DNA from 3 places in the Nocardioides sp. Z13_37 genome. Region 1 is predicted to be linked to each of the others. Evidence: predicted binding sites of a transcription regulator. Region 1 holds the regulator's gene; each other region holds the start of a gene.
What was found. The regulator LexA, encoded in region 1, represses DNA repair genes until DNA is damaged. The targets are predictions, from matches to a motif close to TCGAACANNTGTTCGA.

Region 1 (7,317 bases):
CAGCCGTGTCGGTGTATTCGGCATAGCTCCATGCACATGACGAGTTCGCGCCAAGGATTCCGACCTGCATAGAGCAGCCGTCAGCATGGGCTGGCGCTTGGGAGCAAACGACGACCGATCCTGCGATGACAACCACCGCCCACAGAACCCTGCTCATCGGCGCCCGTACGCCGCGACGTACCAGTCGCCGGGCTCTCCATTAAGCGTGACCAGATACTTACCAACACCGGCAGGAAGCCGCTGGTCGACTGAACCGGATTCGGACCGAATGATGGTCTCAGGGGTGTTGAGATTCAGATGAAATGTCGGCGGGCGAGACGCGATCCGCCTTAGCAGCCCAATCTTCGTTCCGGAGAACTCAATCGAGCCGCCGGACCCATAGATCGACTCCACTTGCTTGGCAACACCGGCGCAGGCTTGGCAGTTGCGGGACAAGCGCTTGAACTCCTCCGCATCACCCGTGACCTGCATCCTGTCTCCCACCTCGACCCACCGCCGGATGAAGTCCTCCGGACTCTCGGCCTCCGCCGTCTCGGTCTCGGTCGGCGTGGGGGTGGGCGAGGAGCTCGTGGTCTCGGGGATCTTCGGCTCGGGCTCGGGGCCGTCGGAGCACCCGGCGAGGAGGAGCGGGACCGCGAGGGTGAGCGCGAGTGCGCGGCGTGGGTGCATGAAGTGCCTTCCCGAGAACTTCGTCAGCACGCTGAAACTACCCATTCGACAGCCCGCGCAACCACCCCCGCGACGAAAGCTGTGGACGACGACCCGAGAGGCGTGCGGAAATGCGCCGAGGGGCGGGCCCGTGGGCCCGCCCCTCGCCTTCCCCTGGTCCACCAGCCGGGGTCGAAGCGGCTGATGGAGGCCTCTGCGTCAGTCGGAGACGACTGGGACGCGGAGCTTCTGGCCGGCCGCGAGGCCGGCGGACTCGAGGGCGTTGAGCCGCTCGATCTCGGTCATCACCGAGCGGACGTCGCCGTCGGTGGCGATGTCGCTGGCGATCCCCCACAGGGTGTCGCCGGGCGCGACCTGGACGATCTCGGTCGGGGCCGGCTGGCCGGCCTCGTCGGTGCCGACCGCGCCGCCGGCGAGCATGAACGCCACGGCGAGGGCGAGGAACAGCGCAGTCAGGAAGACCACGAGCCGACCTCGGCGGGTCAGCCGCACGGTGGAGCGGGTGCGGGCAGCAGCCGGGGCGAAAGCGGGGGAAAGGCTGAGGGTGCTCATGGTGGCCTCCTGGGGAAGAATCAGCCGGTCGTCTCTGTCGAGCGAATGTCTAGTCGGACCCACCGACAGTGGCCTGGGCCACCGGGTGTCGATCAGACGTTCGATCGAACATGTGTACGACGGTAGAGCACGTGTTCGAACGGCGCAAGCACCTCGTCGAACAAATGTTCGGCGCGTCCCGAAGGAGCGTCAGCGACGCTTCATGGCCCGTCGCCCCTGCGCGGCGAAGAGCCCGGCCGCGTGCTGCATCAGGCCGGGAGCGAGCGCCGAGCCACGCACGACTCCCCCGCGCCACCCCGGCACCGCGCGCACCACACGAGCGGACCCCAGCAGGTCGACGGCTGCCGCGGCGACGGCCGCGACGGACAGGATCGGGCCGCCCGAGTAGGTCAGCTGGGAGCCCAGGCCGTCAGGGTCCTGGGCGGCGAGCATCGCGGTGTCGACCCCGTCCGGGCACAGCGCGTGCACGCGCACACCGCGGGGCGCCTCGGCGTTCACCGACATCGACAGCGAGACGACCGCGGCCTTGGTGGCGGCGTACATGCTGTAGCCCGGCACCGGCCCGAGGCCGGCGAGGGAGGCGACGTTGACCACGTCCCCACCCGCCCCGCCGAAGGCGGCGAGCGCCGCGCGGGTGCCCCATGTCGTGCCGAGCAGGTTGACCTCGACCAGCCGGCGCACCTGCTCCTCCGTCAGCGAGGCGAGCGCACCGTCGTCACCGACGCCGGCGTTGTTGAACCACGCCGCCAGGACACCGTGCCGCGCCGCCTCCTCGGCCACGAGCCGGTGCGAGGCGGGATCGCGTACGTCCTGGGCCAGGCCGGCCACGGCACCGATCTCGGCCGCCGTGGCGGCGGCCGCCCAGCCGTCGATGTCACCGATCACGACGCGGTGCCCGCGGGCGACCATCAGCTCCGCGATGCCCCGCCCGATCCCACGCGCACCACCCGTCACGACGCACGAGGTGGACGCGGTGGCCGGCGAGGTGGTGGACATGGTCGGACCCTAGCGACACGCGGCTTCGAACAGGTGTTTGATCCTGACGTGCGGAGAGGACTACGGTGGGCCCACCAGCTCCTCCCTGAAGCGGCGGACGGAGGGGGCAACCGTAGTGGAGGACGCATGGCCAAGCAGGACGACAAGAACGTCATCGAGATGCCCGACGGCCCCCCGGACGCCACCGGCCTGACCCCGCGCCAGCAGCGGGTGCTCGCCACGATCAAGGACTCCATCGAGGCCAAGGGCTACCCGCCCTCGATGCGCGAGATCGGCCAGGCCGTGGGCCTCACGTCGTCGTCCAGCGTCGCCCACCAGCTCCGCGTGCTCGAGGGCAAGGGCTTCCTCAAGCGCGACCCCAACCGTCCCCGTGCCCTCGAGGTGTTCCTCCCCGAGGTGATGGCCGCACGCCGCTCGATGTCGAGCGCCGAGGAGACGTCGGTCGACGAGACCGGCATCGGCGACGCGATGCCGGCGGCGGTCAACATCCCGGTCGTCGGCCGCATCGCCGCGGGTGGCCCGATCCTGGCCGAGGAGCAGGTCACCGACGTGTTCCCGCTGCCCAAGCAGCTGGTCGGCGACGGCACCCTGTTCCTGCTCGAGGTCTCGGGCGACTCGATGGTCGACGCGGCGATCTGCAACGGCGACTACGTCGTGATCCGCCAGGAGCAGACGGCCACCAACGGCCAGATCGTCGCCGCGCTGATCGAGGGCGAGGCGACCGTCAAGACCTTCCAGCGCAAGGACGGCCACGTGTGGCTGCTCCCCCACAACGACGCCTACGACCCCATCCCCGGTGACAACGCCACCATCCTCGGCGTCGTCACCGCGGTGCTGCGCAGCCTCTGACCCCTCACGCAGGGCCGGACGCGGCGGCGGCCACCAGCGCTGCGGTGAGCTCCTCGACGCCGGGCTGCGGGCGCCGCACCCGGCTCAGCGCGTAGACCGTGCGGGTCGGCGGCGCGACCAGACGTCGTACGACGACGCCCGCCGGCAGGCCCGGCACCAGCATGCCCGGCACCAGGGCGACCGCGAGCCCGGCCGCGACCAGCGCCACCTTGCCGAGGAGGTCGCCCGCGACCAGCTCGACCCTGGGCTCGAACCCGCACCGGCCCGCGGCCTGCTGGAGCAGGCTGCCCGAGCCGCGGTGGTCCTCGGCCCAGACCTCGTCGGCGAACGACGTGAGCCGCACGCGGCGGCGACCCGCGGCCAGGGCGTGCCGCGCGGGCACCACCACGCACATCTCGTCCTCGAGCAGTCTCGTGTGCCGCACCTCGGGGTCGCTGGGCAGCCCCGGCGGGTAGTCGGTGACGACCGCGACGTCGACGTCGCCGGTGCGCACCCGCTCGTGCAGCCCGGCGGATCCGCCCGAGCGCAGCGTCACCCGTGGCCCGTCGGCCGGCAGCGACCGCAGCGTGCGGGGCACGAGGTCGACGGAGGCGGACGGCACGGCGCCGAGGGTGAGCAGGACCGCGTCGCCGGCCCGGGCACGACGTACGGCGCCTCTCGCCCGGGCGACCTCACCCACCACCAAGCGGGCGTGCGGCAGCAGTGCCTGCCCCGCGGCCGTCGGGCGGACGCCGCGCGGCAGGCGCTCGAGCAGGACCTCGCCGAGGTCCTGCTCCAGGCTCGCCACCTGCCGCGAGATCGCCGACTGGGTGTAGCCGAGCTCCCCGGCCGCGGCCGTGAAGGAGCCCGCGTCGCAGACCGTCACGAACGTCCGCCATGCCGTCAGTGCCATGGGTGAAGTATGCGCCGATCGCATGACTGGATGCCCGATCTGCGCTTGTGGCACACCACCGCGGGCCCCAAAGTCGGTGCCATGAGCGATGACGTGGTGGTGCTGGGGCTGGGTCGGATGGGCCGGGCGATGGTGGAGAGGTTCGCGTCCGGCGGTGCGAGCGTCGCGTCGTGGAGCCGGAGCGGCGGCGGGACGGCGGGCACGGCCGTGGAGGCGGTGGCACGACCGGGGCCGGTCGTGCTCGCCCTCTTCGACGGTGCGGCCTGTCGCGCGGTGCTCGAGCAGGTCGCCGAGCACCTGTCCGGACGGCTCGTCGTCGTCACGAGCACCGTCGGGGTGGACGACGCCGACGAGCTGGCGTCGGTCGTGGTCTCGGCCGGCGGCCGTTACGTCCACGCACCCGTCCTCGGCTCCGTGCCGGCGGTCCGCGCGGGCACCCTGCGCGTGCTCGCGGGCGGTCGGGCCGCCGACGTCGAGGACGCGGTCGCCACGCTGGCGCCGGTGGCCGGCGACGTACGCCGCTTCGACACCCCGCGCGAGGCCGCGGCCGCCAAGCTGGTCGCCAACTCGTCGCTCGCCGGCGCCCTGCTTGCCGTGCGCGACTGTCTGGCCGGAGCCGTGGAGCTGGGACTACCGCTCGGCGCGGCTCTCGACGTGCTGGCTCTCGGACGGCTCGCCGACACCGTGGGGTCGGTCCGCGGCCGCCTCGAGCAGCCCGACGGGGAGGCCCACTTCGCCGTCGACGCGCTCGCGAAGGACCTCGGGCTCCTCGCTGCTGCCGGAGGACCGCCGGGCCCGCTCGACCGGCTGCGCACCCTCGTGGCGACCGGCCAGGTGACCGGGGACGACGACGTCTCCGCGGTGGCGCTGTCCGGTCCCGTCCGGAGCGCGACGCCGTGACGGGCATCGACGACGTGCTGGCGCCCCTGCACGCCTATGCCCGCGGGCACGCCACCGGTGACCCGTCGTGGTTCCGCGTCGCGTTCCTGCCCACCGCGCACGTCGAGGGGCTGCGCGACGGCACGTTCACGTCATGGCCGTTGGAGGACTACTGCGCGTTGTTCGACGGCGCACCGGCGCCCGACGAGGCAGACCGCAGCAGGACTCTCGACCACGTGTCCGTCTCCGGAATCGTCGCCACCGCGACCATGACGCTGCGCCACGGAGAGGCCGTCTTCACCGACATGTTCGTCCTGGTGCGGGTCGACGGCGCCTGGCGGATCGCCAACAAGGTCTACCACCGGCACGAGCCCTGACGCGACGCCGGGCGGCTCTCAGGGTCCGCAGGACACGATGGCGGCATGAGCAACGTCGAGAAGTCCTATGACTACGTCATCGTCGGCGCGGGGGTCGCCGCGGCGAGTGCCGTGAAGGGCATCCGCTCGCGTGACCAGGGCGGCCGCGTCGCCGTCATCGGGTCCGAGCCGGACAAGCCCGTCTACCGGCCCGTGCTCTCCAAGGATCTCTGGCTCAAGGACGACGAGACGCTCGAGGGTGCGTCGCTGGCCGGCCACCTCGACGACGACCCCGCCGTCGACCTGGTCACCGACACGACCGTGACCGAGATCGACCCCGGCACCCACGCCGTACGCCTCGCCGGCGGCAGCACCGTCGGCTACGGCAAGCTGCTGCTGGCCACCGGCGCCGAGCCCCGCCAGCTCCCCATCGACCCCGGCCCGCGGGTCATCTACTACCGCACCGCCGCCGACTACCAGCGGCTGCGGGCGATCGCGACCGAGGGCAGCCACGTCGTCGTCGTCGGTGGCGGCTACATCGGCTCGGAGATCACCTCCGCGCTGGTGCAGAACGGCGTGCAGGTCACGCTCGTGCTCGACCGCGAGGACGTGCAGGAGCAGATGTTCCCGCGCGCGCTCGCCGCCAGCCTCACCACGGCCTTCGCCGACCGCGGCGTCACCGTCGTGCACGGCTCGGTCGAGCGCGGCACCGAGGACGACGGCGGCGTACGGATCCGCCTCGCCGACGGCACCGACGTCGCGGCCGACGCCGCGGTCATCGGCGTCGGGGTCCTGCCGCGCACGGGCCTGGCCGAGGCCGCGGGGCTCGACGTGGACGACGGCGTGGTGGTCGACGAGCACCTGCGCACCAGCGACCCCGACGTGTACGCGGCCGGCGACGTCGCGTCCTACCCCGACGCGCTGCTGGGGCGGCGCCGCGTCGAGCACGTCGACCAGGCCGCGAAGTCCGGCGAGCACGCCGGCAGGGCGATGGCGGGCGCCGACGACGCCTACCGCTACACGCCGTTCTTCTGGTCCGACATCCTCGACGCCGGCTACGAGGCGGTCGGCGAGACGCGGAGCGACCTCGACCTGGTGGAGGACTGGAAGGACGGGCAGATCGGCACCGGCGTCGTCTACTACCTCGGGTCGGGGCAGGTGCGCGGCGTGCTGCTGTGGAACGTGTGGGACAGCGTCGACCGGGCGCGCGAGCTCATCGCCGAGACGGCGAGGCAGCCGGTGGGCGACCCGGAGTCGCTGCGAGGCCGCATCCCCCTTGGGTGACGGTGGGCCGGTGTAGCCTCGCGCCGATGTCACCCACCGGCCCCCAGACACCTGTAGCACCCGACCCGCTGGTCTTCCGCACCCGCCCGGGCAACCGGCGCCGGCTGACCCCGGACGCGCAGGCCGAGGTGGACCGCCTCGCCGCCTCGGGTGAGGCGTCCGCGTGGCTCAGCCCGCTGGCGTACAACCTCACGATCAGCCACAGCCACCGGTTCGTCTGGTACCGCGTGGCCAAAGTCGCCACCCGCACGATCCGCCACCACTGCGAGACGCACGGCGTGAGCATGGACGTCGACCACGCGATGCGGGTGCGCTACCCGCTGGCCAGCTTTGCCGACTACTTCGCCTTCGCCTTCGTGCGCGACCCGCTCGACCGCTTCGTCTCGGCGTGGCAGGACAAGGTCGTCGACCACAACTACTACGGCTTCGACCCGGCCACCCACGAGCGGATGCAGACGGTCGAGGAGTTCGCCCGCTGGACCGCGGGCCACGACCTGGCGGCCGTGCCGGGCACCGACCAGCACCTCACCCTGCAGAGCCGGATGATCGACCTCAACCGCGTCGACTTCGTCGGGCGGCTGGAGACGTTCGACCGCGACTTCGCCGAGGTGTGCGAGCGCATCGGCGCCCCGGCGGTGCCGACCGCGCCGAGGAACCAGACGGCGCCCGGCGGTCGCGACCGGCGGGCGTCGGCCGAGCTGGGCGAGCTGGTGGCGCGGATGTACGCCCGCGACTACCAGGTGTTCGGCTACGAGCCACAGGGCTGAGCCTCCTGGGCACCCGGAAGGCAGTTCGCGTGTCGGCACCCTGGTGCCGCGCGTGACCGTGGCCTGTCCCTGG
Region 2 (7,317 bases), on a different contig from region 1:
ATGGTGCGCACCGTGGAGTCCTACGCCGCCTACTACGCCAAGTGGTCGCACGTGTGGGAGTTCCAGGCCCTGCTGCGGGCCGACGCGGTGGTGGGCGACCCCGGCCTGCGCGCCCGTTTCACCGAGCTCATCGACCCGCTGCGCTTCCCCGTCGACGGGATCCCCGAGTCCGCGGTGATCGAGGTGCGCCGGATCAAGGCGCGCGTCGACGACGAGCGCCTGCCGCGCGGCGCGGACCGGCACACCCACCTCAAGCTCGGCCGCGGTGGGCTGGCCGACGTCGAGTGGACCGTGCAGCTGCTGCAGATGCGCCACGCCGGGCGGGTCGAGGGACTGCGCACCACCCAGACGCTGCCCGCGCTGGAGGCGGCGGTCGAGGCCGGGCTGATCGCCGAGGCCGACGCGGCGACGCTGGCGGAGGCGTGGCGCCTGGTGAGCCGGGTGCGCAACGCCGTCACGCTCGTGCGCGGCAAGCCGGCCGACCAGCTGCCCAGCGACGCCCTCGAACGGGGTGCGGTCGCGCGAGTGCTGGGCTACCCGCAGGGCGCGTCGGACGAGATGGTCAACGACTACCTGCGCACCACCCGGCGCGCCCACGCCGTGGTCGAGCGCGTCTTCTGGGAATGAAGCGATGTGCTTCATCTATGGACAAATGAAGCGATGACCTTCATTATCGAGGGATGCCCAGGGCTGCCGTCGCGACGCTGATCGGAGACCTCGTCGGGTCCCGATCCTCCCACGACCGCACCGAGCTGCACCAGCGCCTGGAGTCGGCGCTGGGCGAGGTCAACGACATGCTGCGCCCGCTCCGGCCGCTGTGGGTCACCGTCGGGGACGAGTACCAGGGCTCCTTCGCGACGGTCGCGGAGGCCGTGCGGGCCACCCTCCTGGTCCGGGTGCGGCTGCTCCCGGACCACGACGTGCGCCACGGCATCGGCTGGGGGACGACGACCGTCCTCGACGCGGAGTCCGGGATCGAGGACGGACCGGGGTGGTGGGCGGCCCGGGTGGCGATCGAGGCCGCGGCCAGCGCGGAGCGCAGCCCGGCCCAACGGTGGCTGCGCACGGCGTACGTCGCGGCCGACGGCGCCGTCGGGGGAGCCGACCCGGCCCTCGTCAACGCCGGGCTGGTGTTGCGTGACGAGCGGGTCAGCGGCCTGTCGGAGCGCTCGGTGTCGGTGCTGCGTGGTCTGCTGTCCCACGAGACCCAGCGCGACATCGCCGACGCCATGGGGATCAGCGCGTCCGCGGTGTCGCAGCGGGTGCGCGCCGACGGGCTGGCGTCGATCGTCGCGGCCCACGACCTGCTCGCGCCCGCCGGCCGGGGCGACGACCCGGAGGAGGAGGGAGACCGATGAGCTGGCTCGGGATCCTGCTGATCGGGTTCGCGGTCACCGACCTGACCCACGCGGCGCGCCGCACGCGCTACCTGCCCGAGTGCGTCGGGGCGCTGGTGGCGCTGTGCACCGGACTGCTGGCCGGGCTGACGTCGGGGCGTGACGTGGCTGCCCTGCTGGCCATCGCGGTCGTGGTGCTGCTGTGGGGCCTCACGGTCACGTGGGGCTTCGGCCACCCGGGCCCGAAGGCCGCGCGGCTGCCGCTCGGCGTCTTCCTGGTCGCGTTGGTGGGGGCGATCGCCTGCTCCGGGCTCGCGCCCGAGGCCTCCGGCCCGCTGGCCCGGTGGCTCGACTCGCTCGCCGTGGGCGACCTCGACGGGGTCGGTCCCGACCGCTTCCTGCTGCTGCTCGGCGCCTTCACGGTCCAGCTCTCCACCGGCAACGTGCTCGTCCGGCTCGTCCTCAAGGCGACCGGCACCATCAACCCGCGCTCCGACGGCGGGATGCCGCCCACCCGGCTCAAGGGCGGGCGGCTGCTCGGCCCGCTCGAGCGCGTCTTCATCCTCGCCCTCGCCCTCGGGGGGCAGGTGACGGCGGCCAGCGTGGTCGTCGCGGCCAAGGGGCTGCTGCGCTTCCCCGAGTTGTCGTCGCGGCGCGACCAGGAGCGGATCCACCAGCTCACCGAGTACTTCCTGCTGGGCTCGTTCGTGTCGTGGCTGGTGGCGCTGGGCTGCTACGTCCTGCTGGCCTGAGCGCCCGGGCGGTCGGTGCGCTCGGCGCGCCGGGAGGCGACGCCGTCGTCGGTGCAGAAGCCCCCGCCGTGGCGCTTGAGGCAGAGCAGCCCGACCAGCAGCCCCTGACGGTCCACCACGGCGACGCGCCGCTCGCCCACGGCGCGCATCGCCCGGCGTACCTGCTCGGCGGGCAGGTCGGCGCCGACGGTGCGCCCGTCGACCCGAGCGTGGGCGAGCGCAGCCTCCCCGGGCCCAACGGCGGCGAGGTCGCTGCGTACGAGCGTGCCGAGCAACGGCTCGCCGACCCGGCCGGTGCCGGTGAGCAGCACCATGTGGACGTGGGAGCTGGCGAGGACCTCCTGCACGTCGGCCACGGTCGCCGCCTCGTCCAGGACGATCGGGGACCGCAGCATCACCTCAGCCACCCGTCCCGTCATGGTCCGACGATAGGCGCTCGGGCGCGGCCGGCTCCATGCGCACGCGGTGCGGGCTCACGTTCGCCCCGCTGGGGCTGGGTGCTCAGGGCGGCGGCGTCCACTTCTTCGCAGCGTTCGAACATGCTTGCGAATATGCGGTGGACGGGGGTAGAATAGTCCTCACGCTCCTCGCAGATTCGGGCCACCAGGACTCAGTCACCAGTGCGCTCAACCCGGGCTCGGGGGGTGAGTTGCGAGGGTGACGTAATAGCCCGGGGATCCGGGCCTCCAGGAGCGACGACCGATCTGCAGCCGCGTGCGCGGTGGACCGTCGTCGTCGGAGGGAGGCCGTGGGTGATGCACCCGATCGTCGCCGCCGTCGCTGACGTACGCGCCCGCCTCAAGTCCGTGCGCGACGCCAACCCGACCTTCATGGGCACCGACGACAAGGCGACGGCGCTGCGGGATCTCGCCCGGGCCGAGGGACAGCTGGCCGAGCTGCGACTGCGGATCCTCGCCGATGCCGGTGACCTCGCGGCCGACACCGCCGCCCGGGACGCTGCCGGCTGGCTGGCGCAGCAGACCCGTACGTCCTTCGCCGACGCGCGGTCCGACCTGCGGCTGGCCGAGGCGCTGGACCGAGACCGGCCGGTCCTCGCGGCCGCCATGCGGGAGGGCGCCGTGAGCCTGGCGCAGGCGCGCGTGATCGATCGTGCGCTCACCGCGCTGCCCGCTGCCGTCGACGCCGCGACCGTGTCGCTGGCCGAGGCCCACCTCGTCGACCGTGCGGCGGAGTTCGGCCCCACGGAGCTCGGTCGCATCGGACGCCGCATCCTCGACGTCGTTGCGCCCGAGGTCGCCGAGAGGGCGGAGGCCGCTCGACTCGCCGACCTCGAGGCCCACGCCCGCGAGCACACCCGGTTGACGATGCGCCGGCTCGGCGACGGCACGACCCGCATCTCCGGCCGGCTCCCCGATGCCGCGGCGACGCGATGGGCGACCTACCTGGAGTCCTTCACCAACCCGCGCCTGTCTGCTCCGGCTGACGCCGACGTCGCCCAGCGACTTCCGCACCCGCGCCGGATGGGCGAGGCCTGGATCCAGCTCCTCGAGACCCTTGACGCCGGTCGGCTGCCGATCCACGGCGGCGACGCGACGACCGTGGTCGTCACGATCCCGTTCGAGTCGCTCAGGGCTGAGCTCGCCACGGCGGACCTGCTCGGCTCGGGGCTGGTGCCGGGCGACGAGCTCACGGGGGACCGGATCACCGCCGCCGAGGCGCGGCGCCTGGCGTGCACCGCCAGGATCCTTCCGGCGGTCCTCGGCGGCGAGGGCATGCCGATCGACCTCGGCCGCGTCCGGCGCCTCTTCACCCCCGCGCAGCGCAAGGCGCTCCTGGTGCGCGACCGCACCTGCCGTGCCGAGGGCTGCGACATCCCCGGCACCTGGTGCGAGGCCCACCACCTCGATCCCTGGCACCACGGGGGACCCACCGACCTCGACAACGGCGTCCTGCTCTGCAGCCACCACCATCACCGCGTCCACGACGCCGACGACCGCGCCGACCGGCTCCCCAACGGCGACCTCCGCTTCCACCGACGCAGATAGGCGGCACGTGCCGGGGCAGTCCCGGCCGACGTCAGACCACACCCCTACGGCCCGGGCTGACACCCGGCGGTCCGCTCATGCCGCGGTGGTCGTGAGCGGTCGTGCCGGCTCACCGCACGAAGTCGATGTAGCGGGACTGCGAGTCCGTGATCCGGGGTGGCCGGTCGCCTCTGCCGAGGAGCATCGTCACGGCCCCTGCCCGCTTGGCGGCTCGCAGTCGGCGCAGAGCGGCGTCCCTGCCGCCGATGTGGGCCAGCGTCTTGACGTTGATCGCGATGCCGGCCTCGCTCGCAGCATCGAGAACTCGGCTGTAGGTGCCGGGCCGTTCGAAGGCCGGTCCACCCTTGACCTCCCACTCGATGCCGGTCAACCCGACGCGGGCCGCCGCGCGGACGATCTCCACCATCGTCGAGACCCGGTAGGGCACCGGGTCGCCGGACCTGAGCCGGCGGACCTCCGGAAGGGTCAGGTCGGCGAAGGCCGCGTCCGGGCTGATGAGGCCCAGGGGGTCGTCGAACCGCTCGCGGTAGACGTACGGCCAATGGGTGGCGATGGGGACGCGGTGTCGTCGAGCAGCGTCCCAGCAGTAGTTGGAGTCGATGTCGATCCAGGTGGCTGCCCGCGCCGCCAGTCGCAGGCCGCGCATCGAGTTCTGGAGCCGGTAGGGACGGTCCTCGTGGAAGACCTCGCGTGGCGGAGCGATGCGCTCGGCGCGGGGGGACGGCGCCGTCGGCTCGTCGACAGACGGACCGAGGCTGCACCCTGCCAGGGCCAGAGTGAGCACGACTGCGGCACGGCGCACGTGCGCCAGTTTCGCATGTACCGGCACTGTCATGCCGCGATCAGCTGACGCAGAACTCATTGCCCTCGGGGTCACGCATGACGACGTAGTAGAACGACTCACCGGGGTCGAGGCATTGTGCCCTTCGCTCCACAGCCGCCCCGAGGCCGACCAGGTCGACCACCCGTGCCTCGACCAGCTCGACTCGCCGCTCCATGGGCATCGTGTCGTCACGACCCGTCGGGTAGAGGTCGAGGTGTAGTCGGTTCTTGCCCGCCTTCGGCTCGGGAACCTTCTGGAACCAGATGGGCGGGCGCAGACCTGCGGGGTCGAAGATCCGGTCGTCGAAGGCGTCGTCGTCACCGAGGCGTGATCGGTAGTGCCGGTCCCAGGTGGTGGCCGAGCTGGGAGGCGGGGTCGGTCGGTAGCCCAGCGCCGCCGCCCAGAACCGCGCGAGCCGCCGTGGGTCGTTCGCGTCGAAGGCCAGCTGCCAGAAGGTCACGTGACCCACGGTAGGGGGCGGGTCAGAGCTGACGCTCGGTCGACTCCTGAAGCATCTCGCCTACAGGGAGGACCTCAACGTCACCCGCGATCTCGGAGGTGGCCCGTTGCCGCGCCTGCGTCGATGAGACAAGCAGCCGATGAGCGGTGGTGGGGTGAGGCGCGGGACGGTCCAGCCCATGCGACGATCGCCCGTCCATGACGTGTGAGAGCGTGGGAGCCGTGACCGTCCCGACCATTCGTCCGGCTCTTGAGAGCGACGTGGAGCGTCTGGTCGATGTGGAGGTCAAGGCGGGGCAGCTGTTCCACACCGTCGGCATGTCACAGGTCGCTGAGGACGTGCCGGACAGGGGCGATCTGCGCGAAGCCATTGAGCGAGCGCAGGTCTGGGTGGCGCAGCTCGGGTCGGAGATCGCGGCGTACATCACCGCGGAGGTGCTCGACGGGAACGCGCACGTGGCCCAGGTGTCGGTAGCACCCGCGTACGCCGGTCGACGTATCGGTCGGGCCTTGCTCGAGTTCGTGGAAGCCGGGGGTCGCGACGCCGGGCTTCCTGCCACCACGTTGACGACCTTCAGAGACGTCCCGTGGAACGGCCCGTACTACCTCCGTCTCGGCTATCAGGTTCTCGCAGGCAACCACGTCGGCCCGGAACTGGCTCGGACGATGGCACACGAGGCGTCGCTTCCGGGGATCGACGGTTCCTTGCGGTGCGCGATGATCAAGCCCAACCATCCGGCGGCCGCCGTCACCTGAAGGGGGCGAGCGCAGAGTCAGCCCGTCCGGCAACCGCGGCGGCGACGACGGTCGGCTGGGCGGTGCAAGCGCACGCATGCGGCCACCTCTCGAAGCCTTGACCCGCAGGCAGATGAACGCGCGCTCCTGGCGTCAGCGCACTGGGCGCGCGACCGCGCGCGACTGCTCGCGTGGCTCCTCGCCCGGAGGAGCCCAGTGCCACGCCCAGGTCAGGCAGACGCCGTCCCAACCTGCATGGATCTCCATGGCAGGTCCCTCAACGTCCGCGACGTAGCGTCCGGGACCCGTTCGCTGGAAGGTGACGACCGTGGGGAGCTCGCTGGCGGCGACGTGCAGAGCCGATTCCGTCACGATGGTGTGCTCGACGTGCTGGAGTCCGGAGACACCCACGGCCTCGTAGTCGACGCTGATCGCGTGCTCGGTCAGTCGGCGTACGTCCAGACGGCACTGACAGTCCCCGCTCTCTGTCCCGGTCACCGTCCCTCGGTAGAGCCCTGGGGGGACGGCCATCAGGTTCACCATGGCGCGATTGCACCACAGCAGGGAGGAACGTGCGGCGGTGATCGCGGCCGTCTACAGGTACAGATCCGGTCAGAGCCGGTCAGAGCCGCAGCACGCGGCCCGCGACGACGAGGTGCACCTCGTCGCAGGCGGCGGCGACGCGCTGGTTGACCACGCCCAGCAGGTCGCGGAAGAGGCGTCCGGAGCGGTGCTCGGGCACCACGCCGAGGCCGACCTCGTTGGTCACCAGGACGACGTCCTGCTCGCACCGCACGAGCGCCTCGACGACCTCGTCGGCGCGCGCCAGCACCAGGTCGTGGACGGCGTCGGAGTCGTCCTCCCACGCGTCGTGGGCGTCGATGATCGCGGTGAGCCAGGTGCCGAGGCAGTCGACGAGGAGCGGGTCGCGGGCCTCGGCGAGGACGCCGGCGAGGTCCTGCGTCTCGACGGTACCCCAGGAGTCGGGGCGGCGGGCGCGGTGGGCGTCGATCCGCGCGGCCCAGTCGGGGTCCTGCTCCCGGTCGGGGGGCGTGCCGGTGGCGACGTAGGTGGCAGGTGCGCCGCCGATCAGGTCCTCGGCGTGGGTGGACTTGCCCGACCGCACGCCGCCGGTGACCAGGATCCGCATGGCGCGATCCTGTCAGGTCGCCGCGGATCGGACGCAGCCGCATGGGTACGGGTCG
Region 3 (7,317 bases), on a different contig from region 1:
GCGGGGTCGTCGCCCTCGCCCGGCGCGGGCGCCGTCGGCGGGGCGAGCTCCGCGCCGGCGCCGGGGTCGACGTCGGGGTCGGGCTGCAGGAACCGTGCGTCGTACCCCAGGGCCATGACGGGAAGTCTCGCGCACCAACCCCACGGTCCCGGGCGACCCTCCGCACCTAGAGTCGGGGCATGCCCGACATCGTCATCTGCGAACCCGTGCGCACCCCCGTCGGCCGCTTCGGCGGAGCCCTCGCCTCCCTGTCCGCCGTCGACCTCGCCTCGGCGACCCTCGCCGAGCTGGTGCGGCGCACCGGGCTCCAGGAGGGCGACGTCGACGACGTGGTGCTGGGCAACTGCTACCCCAGCGGCGAGCACCCGGCCATCGGACGCATCGCCGCGCTCGACGCCGGCCTCGGCACCGGGGTGCCCGGACTCCAGGTCGACCGCCGGTGCGGATCGGGGCTGCAGGCCGTGCTCCACGCCGCCGGCCAGGTCGCCACCGGTGCCGGGCGCGTCGTCGTGGCGGGCGGCGCCGAGTCGATGTCCAACGTCGAGCACTACGCCCTCGGCCTGCGCACCGGGGTCCGCAGCGGCGGCGTCGAGCTGATGGACCGACTCGTGCGCGCCCGCGAGACCGCGGGCGGGCGCGACCACCCGGTCGCCGGGGGGATGCTGGAGACCGCGGAGAACCTGCGTCGCGACCACGCGATCTCCCGCGAGGAGCAGGACGAGCTCGCGCTGCGCTCGCAGCAGCGCGCCGGTGCCGCCCAGGAGGCCGGACGGTTCGCCGACGAGATCGTGCCGATCACCGTCCCGGGCCGGCGCGGCAGGCCCGACGTCGTCGTGGACGCCGACGAGCACCCGCGTCCCGACACCACCCTCGAGCAGCTCGCCGCCCTCCGCCCGGTGCGCGAGCGGCTCGACCCCGCCTCGACCGTCACGGCCGGCAACGCCAGCGGCCAGAACGACGGCGCGGCGATGTGCGTGGTCACCACCCGCGAGGAGGCCGAGCGCCGCGGGCTGCGGCCCCTCCTCGCCCTGCGGTCCTGGGCGGTGGCCGGCGTGGGCCCCGAGGTGATGGGCATCGGACCGGTCCCGGCGACCGCCGCCGCCCTCGACCGCGCCGGGCTCACGCTCGACGAGATCGACCTCATCGAGCTCAACGAGGCCTTCGCCGCGCAGGTGCTCGCCTGCCTGCGCGAGTGGAAGGTCGACCCCACCGACGAGCGGCTCAACCCCAACGGCTCCGGGATCTCGCTCGGGCACCCGGTCGGCGCCACCGGTGCACGCATCCTGGCCACGATGGCCCACGAGATGCGGCGTCGCGAGTCGCGCTACTGCCTGGAGACGATGTGCATCGGAGGCGGCCAGGGCCTGGCCGCCGTCTTCGAGCGCGTCGCCTGACCTCCCCCGCGCCCGTGGGGCGGTGAGTGGGCAACCTTTCGCCGCGCGTACGTCCGACGGGCGGTGAGTGGGCAACCTTTCTCCACACGTAGAAGGTTGCTGGCTCACCGCTCAACCCCGGTCGCGCCCCGGCCGCGCGTACGTCCGATGGGCGGTGAGTGGGCAACCGTTCTCCGCCCGCAGAACGTTGCTCACTCACCGCCGTACGCGGCCCCCCGCGGCCCCCCGCGGCCGCGCGCATGGGCGTTGGCTGGGCAACCGTTCTCCGCCCGCACAAGGTTGCGGGCTCACAGCTCAACCCCGGCAACGCCGTCAGTCGGCCTCCCAGTAGGGCCCGGGCAGGTAGTGGTCGGGCTCGACGGTGGTGACCGGGCGGCGCACGGTGCGCCAGACCGTGCGGGTGGTGCCGTCCGGCTCGACCACCGTGCGACGGACGCGGAAGTTGGCGTAGGTCGTGGTGTAGGCATTGCGCGTGTTGCGCTTGTGGTCCCACTGGTAGTTGAAGTTCCGGAGGTACTTCTTCGCCACCTTCGCGCCCCGGATGGTGAACCAGACCTCGTCGTTGGCCGTGCTGAGGCTGGACCAGTTCACCGAGCCGGTGAGCACCATCGAGGTGTTGGGCACGCCGTTGTAGGTGCCCTGGATGACGAGGTACTTCTGGTGGCTGTAGTAGTCGAGGATCAGGTCGTCCACGCCGTCGTTGTTGAGGTCGAAGTTGTCCTCGGTGTTGTAGTCCATCCCGGTGGAGCGCAGGGGGATGCGACCGCGCCTGGTCGGGGCGCCGATGATGCCCTTCGTGCGGTAGCCGATGAGCCCGTAGCTGACCCGCACGTCGCAACCCTGGATCCACTTGCGGCGGATCGCGGCGGCGAGGTAGTCGCCACGCGCGCCCCGCATGGTGTGCATCGACAGGGCCAGGCGGGTGCGGGTGACCTTCCCCGTCACCGGGTCGGTGTTGCGGCACCCGACCCGGTTGAGCATGGTGACGACCAGGTCGTCCTTGAGCGCGGAGACCCTCGGGAACGCGACGACGGTGTGCTTGTCGACGGAGTCGTCGCACGCCGGCCCGACCGGGGTGCCGCAGAACGAGATCGGCGGTTGGCGGGTGTCGTAGTCGCGGCGCATGTCGTTGAAGAGGTCGACGAACTGGCGGAACAGCTCGTGGTCACCGGACGTGAAGTAGAGGTCGTTCCACTGGTGGATGGCGGCGTTGCGCGTCATGTTGGCCGAGCCCACCGCGATCACGTCCTCGCTCGCGCCGGCCTGGCTGAACAGGTAGAACTTCGAGTGCAGGTTGTTGAACTCGTTGGCCGTCCCGCGGCAGCTCTGCTTGCACTTGTAGATGAAGCTGTTGCGACGCGGGTTCTTGCCGATCTCGGCCCGGATCACCTTCATCGCCCTGGTCTCCCAGTGGTCGTTGAGGAGCATCTGGACCCGTACGCCCCGGCGGTGCGCCGCGACCAGCGCCTGGGCGACCGGCACCCGGTCCAGCGAGTAGATCGCGATCCGGATCGTCGACCCCTTCGGGGTGTGGTTGATCGTCTCGATCACCCGCCGCTCGATCTGGAAGTGCCCCTTGCGCAGGTGGGGGTCGTTGAAGAAGGGCCCGCTGAAGGCCTTCCAGCGCGACGGCCTGGCCGTCGCCCGTCCGGCACTCGAGCCGGCACTCAGGCCGGCACTCGGGCCGGCAGCCGGGTCGGCTGGAGCGGCGACGGGAGCGACCGTCCCTCCGGGCACTGCGCGACCGGGGGCGACCGGCCCCAGCGTCGCCGCCACCACCAGGCCGGCGAGCACCAGGCAGAGGCTCCCCACGAACCTCGACATCATCGACACGACCCCCACCTCTCGACGCGTTGTGCTCTTCAGGATAAGCAGACCGGGCGGCCGCTGGGGGCCTCGGCGACGACGTCCTCGGACCGCTCCTAGCACCTCTCCTGCGAGTCCGACAGGGCAGGTCGACTGGCTTGACTCGTTCGAACGCCTGTTCGATCATGGGGCCATGTCGTCAACCCGCTCCGTCGCCGCCCTCGACCCGGGTCGCTCCGTGGTCGAGCAGCTGCGCGAGCGGGTCGCCGCCATGGAGAGCAAGGCCGCCGGGGAGCCCGTCCCCACCCTCCCCGGGCTGGCCGGGCTGGTGCCCCTGCACGCGGGGGCAACCTACGCCGTCGACTCGGCGTCCCTGGCGCTGGCCCTCGCCGCAGGCGCGTCCCGGGCCGGCGAGTGGGTCGGCTTCGCCGGCTGGCCGGACTTCGGCGCCGAGGCCGCCGCCGAGCTCGGGATCGAGCTGTCCCGCACGGTGCTGGTGCCCGATCCCGGCGAGCACTGGCTCGAGGTGACGGCGGCGCTGGTCGACGTGCTCCGGGTCGTGGTGCTGCGCCCCCCGGCCTCCGTCGACGAGCGCACGGCGGCGGTCCTCGACTCGCGACTGCGCACCCGGTCGTCGGTGCTGGTCGTGCAGGGCGACTGGCCGCGCGTGGAGGCCCGGCTGAGCCTCGAGGGGACGACGTGGAGCGGGCCGGCCGCGGGCGCCGGGCAGCTGGAGCAGCGCCGCGCGCACGTCGTCGTACGCCGCGGGGCGCGGCCTGCCCAGCGCGTCGAGCTGGCCTGGCCGGGCGTCCGGCCGGTCGGCCCCGACGCCCCGCGGCGGGTGCGGGAGATCCACCGGGCCTCCGGATGAGGTCGCGGTGAGGGTGATGGTCGTGTGGTGCCCCGACTGGTCGGTGGTGGCCGCGCTCGACGAGGCGGGCAGGTCGCTGCGCTCCCCCGCTGCCGTGCTGGCGGCCAACGCCGTCGAGGTGTGCAACGGTCCGGCGCGCGCGGAGGGCGTGCGCCGCGGGCAGCGGCGGCGCGACGCGCAGGCCAGGTGCCCGGAGCTGCTGCTGCTGCCGGCCAACCCCGACCGTGACGCCCGCGCCTTCGAGCCGGTGCTGGCCACCGTGGAGGACCTGCGTCCCGGGGTCGCGGCGCTGCGTCCCGGCCTGCTGGCCGTCCGGGCACCGGGCAGCTGGTACGGCAGTGAGACGGCCGCCGCCGCCACCGCCTGCCAGGCCATCGTGGACGGCGGCGTGTGGGACGTGCGGGTGGGCATCGCCGACGACCTCTTCACCGCCGAGCAGGCCGCCCGCACGGCCGACGTGCAGGCGTGGACGGTCGTGCCCGCCGGCGGGTCGGCAGCGTTCCTGCGCGACCTGCCCGTGCAGGTGCTCACCGACGACGCGCGCGGGCGCGAGCTCGTCGGGCTGCTGCAACGGCTCGGCCTGCGCACGCTCGGCGACCTCGCCGACCTGCCCGGCGACGCCGTCGAGCACCGGCTCGGCACCTACGGGGCGACCGTGCGCCGCCGGGCACGCGGTGAGGACCCCGCGCTGTTCGCCGCCCGGACGCCGCCGCCCGAGCTCGACGCGGAGGTGGCGTTCGAGCCGGCCCTCGACTCGGTGGAGGCCATCACGTTCAGCGTGCGCACCACCGCCGAGCGCTTCGTCTCCCAGCTGGCCCACCACCAGCTGCTCGCGACGGGGGTCCGGGTCGAGGCGGAGTCCGACGGCGCCGTCTGCTCGTCGCGGACCTGGCTCCACCCCCGGCACTTCACCGCACGCGACCTCGTCGACCGCGTGCACTGGCAGCTGCAGTCGGCGACCGTCGGCGGCTCGCTGCGCGCGCGCAAGCACTCCGGCGTCGTGCGCGCGCCCATCGACCGGGTCAGGTTCGTGCCCGACGTGGTCGAGCCCGCGGCGGCGCACGGCGAGGCGCTGTGGGGCAGCGCCTCCGACGACCTCGTCGAGCGTGGGGTGGCCAGGGTGCAGGGGATGGTCGGCTTCGACGCGGTGCGCCGACCGGTGCTCCAGGGCGGGCGCACGCCCTCCGCGCGCCAGGCGCTGGTGCCGTGGGGCGAGCGTGCCGTCGACCTCCGTCCCGTCGACCGGCCGTGGCCGGGACGGGTGCCGGGGCCGGCGCCGGTGCGGGTCTTCGCCGCTCCCCCGGCGGCCGAGGTCGTCGACGAGGCGGGCCGCGACGTACGGGTCACCGACCGCGGCGTCGTCACCGGCGAGCCGCGCCGGTTCCGGGTCGGCGGCGGGGTGCTGCCCTGGCAGCCGGTGACCGCGTGGGCCGGGCCGTGGCCGGTCGACGAGGGCTGGTGGTCGGGCGCGTCCGGGCCCACCGCCCGCTTCCAGGTCGTCGGCGCCGACGGCCGCGCCTGGCTGCTGGTGCGCGCCCCCGACGGGTGGGCCCTGGAGGCCGGCTATGACTGAGCGCCGTGTGCGTCCGGGCGGTCGCCGAGGCGGGCGTCGTCGCGGACCCGGGGGCGTGCGCTGATGGGCTGGAACAACCCCGCCATGCGGTGGAAGGAGCTCGAGCGGCGCCTGAGCGGGCTGCCGGGCGCCGACGACGCCCCGGTGTCGCGGCGCAAGCGCGCCACCACCCAGGCGCGGGCGATCGAGCGACCCGCCACGGTGACGCCCTACGCCGAGCTGCACTGCCACAGCCACTTCAGCTTCCTCGACGGCGCCAGCTCGCCGGCGGAGCTCGTCGAGGAGGCCGTGCGGCTGGGCCTGACGGCGCTGGCGATCACCGACCACGACGGCTTCTACGGCGCCCCGATGCTGGCCGAGGCCGCCGCGGCCTACGACCTGCCCACCGTCTTCGGCGCCGAGCTGTCGCTCGGGCTGACCGGGCCGCAGAACGGCGTGCCCGACCCGGAGGGCAGCCACCTGCTCGTGCTGGCGCGCGGCGTGGAGGGCTACCACCGCCTCGCCGCGGCCATGACCGACGCGCACCTGCGCGGCGACGAGAAGGGTCGGCCCGTCTACGACCTCGACGAGCTCGGCGAGCGCGGGCGCGGGCGCTGGGTGGTGCTGACCGGCTGCCGCAAGGGCACCGTGCGACAGGCGCTGGCCGCCGGCGGCGAGCCCGCGGCGGCCGAGGCGCTCGACCGGCTGACGTCGCTCTTCGGCCTCGACGACGTGCTCGTCGAGCTCTCCCCGCGACCGGGGTCCGACGCCACCAACGCCGCGCTGGCCGGGCTGGCGGCCGTCCACGGGCTCGACGTCGTCGCCGCCGGCAACGTCCACCACGCCACCCCCGACAAGCACCGGCTGGCCTCCGCGATGGCGGCGGTGCGAGCCCGGCGCAGCCTCGCCGAGCTCGACGGCTGGCTCGACCTGTCGGGCTCGGCCCACCTGCGCAGCGGCGCCGAGACCGCCGCCGCGCTGGCGTCCCACCCCGGGGCGGTCGAGCGCAGCGTCTCCCTGGCCGACGAGCTGGCCTTCGACCTGCGCAAGGCCTCCCCCGCGCTGCCCAAGCGGCAGATCCCCGAGGGCCACACGGCCGACTCCTGGCTGCGCGTGCTCGCCGAGCGCGGCTTCGCCGAGCGCTACGCCGGGGTGCCCCACGAGCGCGAGGCCCGCGAGCGGCTCGAGCACGAGCTGCGGGTCATCGCCGAGAAGGACTTCGCCGGCTACTTCGTCATCGTCCACGACATCGTCGCCTTCGCCCGCGAGCGGCGCATCCTGTGCCAGGGCCGCGGCTCGGCCGCGAGCTCGGCGGTCTGCTACGCCCTGGGCATCACGGCCGTCGACGCGGTCTTCTACAAGCTGCCGTTCGAGCGCTTCATCTCCGCCCACCGCGACGAGGAGCCCGACATCGACGTCGACTTCGACTCCGACCGACGCGAGGAGGTCATCCAGTGGGTCTACGACACCTACGGTCGGCGCAACGCCGCGCAGGTGGCCAACGTCATCGCCTACCGCCCCCGCATGGCCGTGCGCGACGCCGCCAAGGCGCTCGGCTTCTCCCCCGGCCAGCAGGACGCGTGGTCCAAGCAGATCGACGGGTGGACGTCGGTCGTGGCCGGCGACATGGGCGACCCGGCGGCCCACGACGTGCCCCCGGCGGTGGTCGCGCTCGCCGACGAGCTGATGGGCGC

Region 2: the regulator LexA is predicted to act here: its motif matches at 2,623-2,638, upstream of AC4H2S_RS12575 (HNH endonuclease signature motif containing protein).
Region 3: the regulator LexA is predicted to act here: its motif matches at 3,368-3,383, upstream of imuA' (DnaE2-dependent mutagenesis accessory factor ImuA').

What each region holds. Positions count from the first base shown of each region.
Region 1 covers NZ_JBZGDV010000009.1:47,297-54,613, reverse strand. The annotation lists gene AC4H2S_RS18735 (hypothetical protein) at 154-699, opposite strand; gene AC4H2S_RS18730 (LysM peptidoglycan-binding domain-containing protein) at 868-1,221, opposite strand; gene AC4H2S_RS18725 (SDR family oxidoreductase) at 1,411-2,217, opposite strand; gene lexA (transcriptional repressor LexA) at 2,344-3,066, shown strand; gene AC4H2S_RS18715 (LysR family transcriptional regulator) at 3,071-3,958, opposite strand; gene AC4H2S_RS18710 (NAD(P)-dependent oxidoreductase) at 4,040-4,858, shown strand; gene AC4H2S_RS18705 (nuclear transport factor 2 family protein) at 4,855-5,214, shown strand; gene AC4H2S_RS18700 (NAD(P)/FAD-dependent oxidoreductase) at 5,260-6,477, shown strand; gene AC4H2S_RS18695 (sulfotransferase family 2 domain-containing protein) at 6,504-7,244, shown strand.
Region 2 covers NZ_JBZGDV010000004.1:284,042-291,358, reverse strand. The annotation lists gene AC4H2S_RS12595 (bifunctional [glutamine synthetase] adenylyltransferase/[glutamine synthetase]-adenylyl-L-tyrosine phosphorylase) at 1-627, shown strand, start outside; gene AC4H2S_RS12590 (SatD family protein) at 681-1,358, shown strand; gene AC4H2S_RS12585 (hypothetical protein) at 1,355-2,089, shown strand; gene AC4H2S_RS12580 (CBS domain-containing protein) at 2,071-2,508, opposite strand; gene AC4H2S_RS12575 (HNH endonuclease signature motif containing protein) at 2,845-4,095, shown strand; gene AC4H2S_RS12570 (hypothetical protein) at 4,205-4,897, opposite strand; gene AC4H2S_RS12565 (VOC family protein) at 4,938-5,378, opposite strand; gene AC4H2S_RS12560 (GNAT family N-acetyltransferase) at 5,600-6,133, shown strand; gene AC4H2S_RS12555 (hypothetical protein) at 6,266-6,643, opposite strand; gene cobU (bifunctional adenosylcobinamide kinase/adenosylcobinamide-phosphate guanylyltransferase) at 6,735-7,262, opposite strand.
Region 3 covers NZ_JBZGDV010000004.1:236,885-244,201, forward strand. The annotation lists gene AC4H2S_RS12315 (DNA/RNA non-specific endonuclease) at 1-116, opposite strand, end outside; gene AC4H2S_RS12320 (acetyl-CoA C-acetyltransferase) at 180-1,394, shown strand; gene AC4H2S_RS12325 (phospholipase D-like domain-containing protein) at 1,707-3,221, opposite strand; gene imuA' (DnaE2-dependent mutagenesis accessory factor ImuA') at 3,394-4,071, shown strand; gene AC4H2S_RS12335 (DNA polymerase Y family protein) at 4,088-5,644, shown strand; gene AC4H2S_RS12340 (error-prone DNA polymerase) at 5,708-7,317, shown strand, end outside.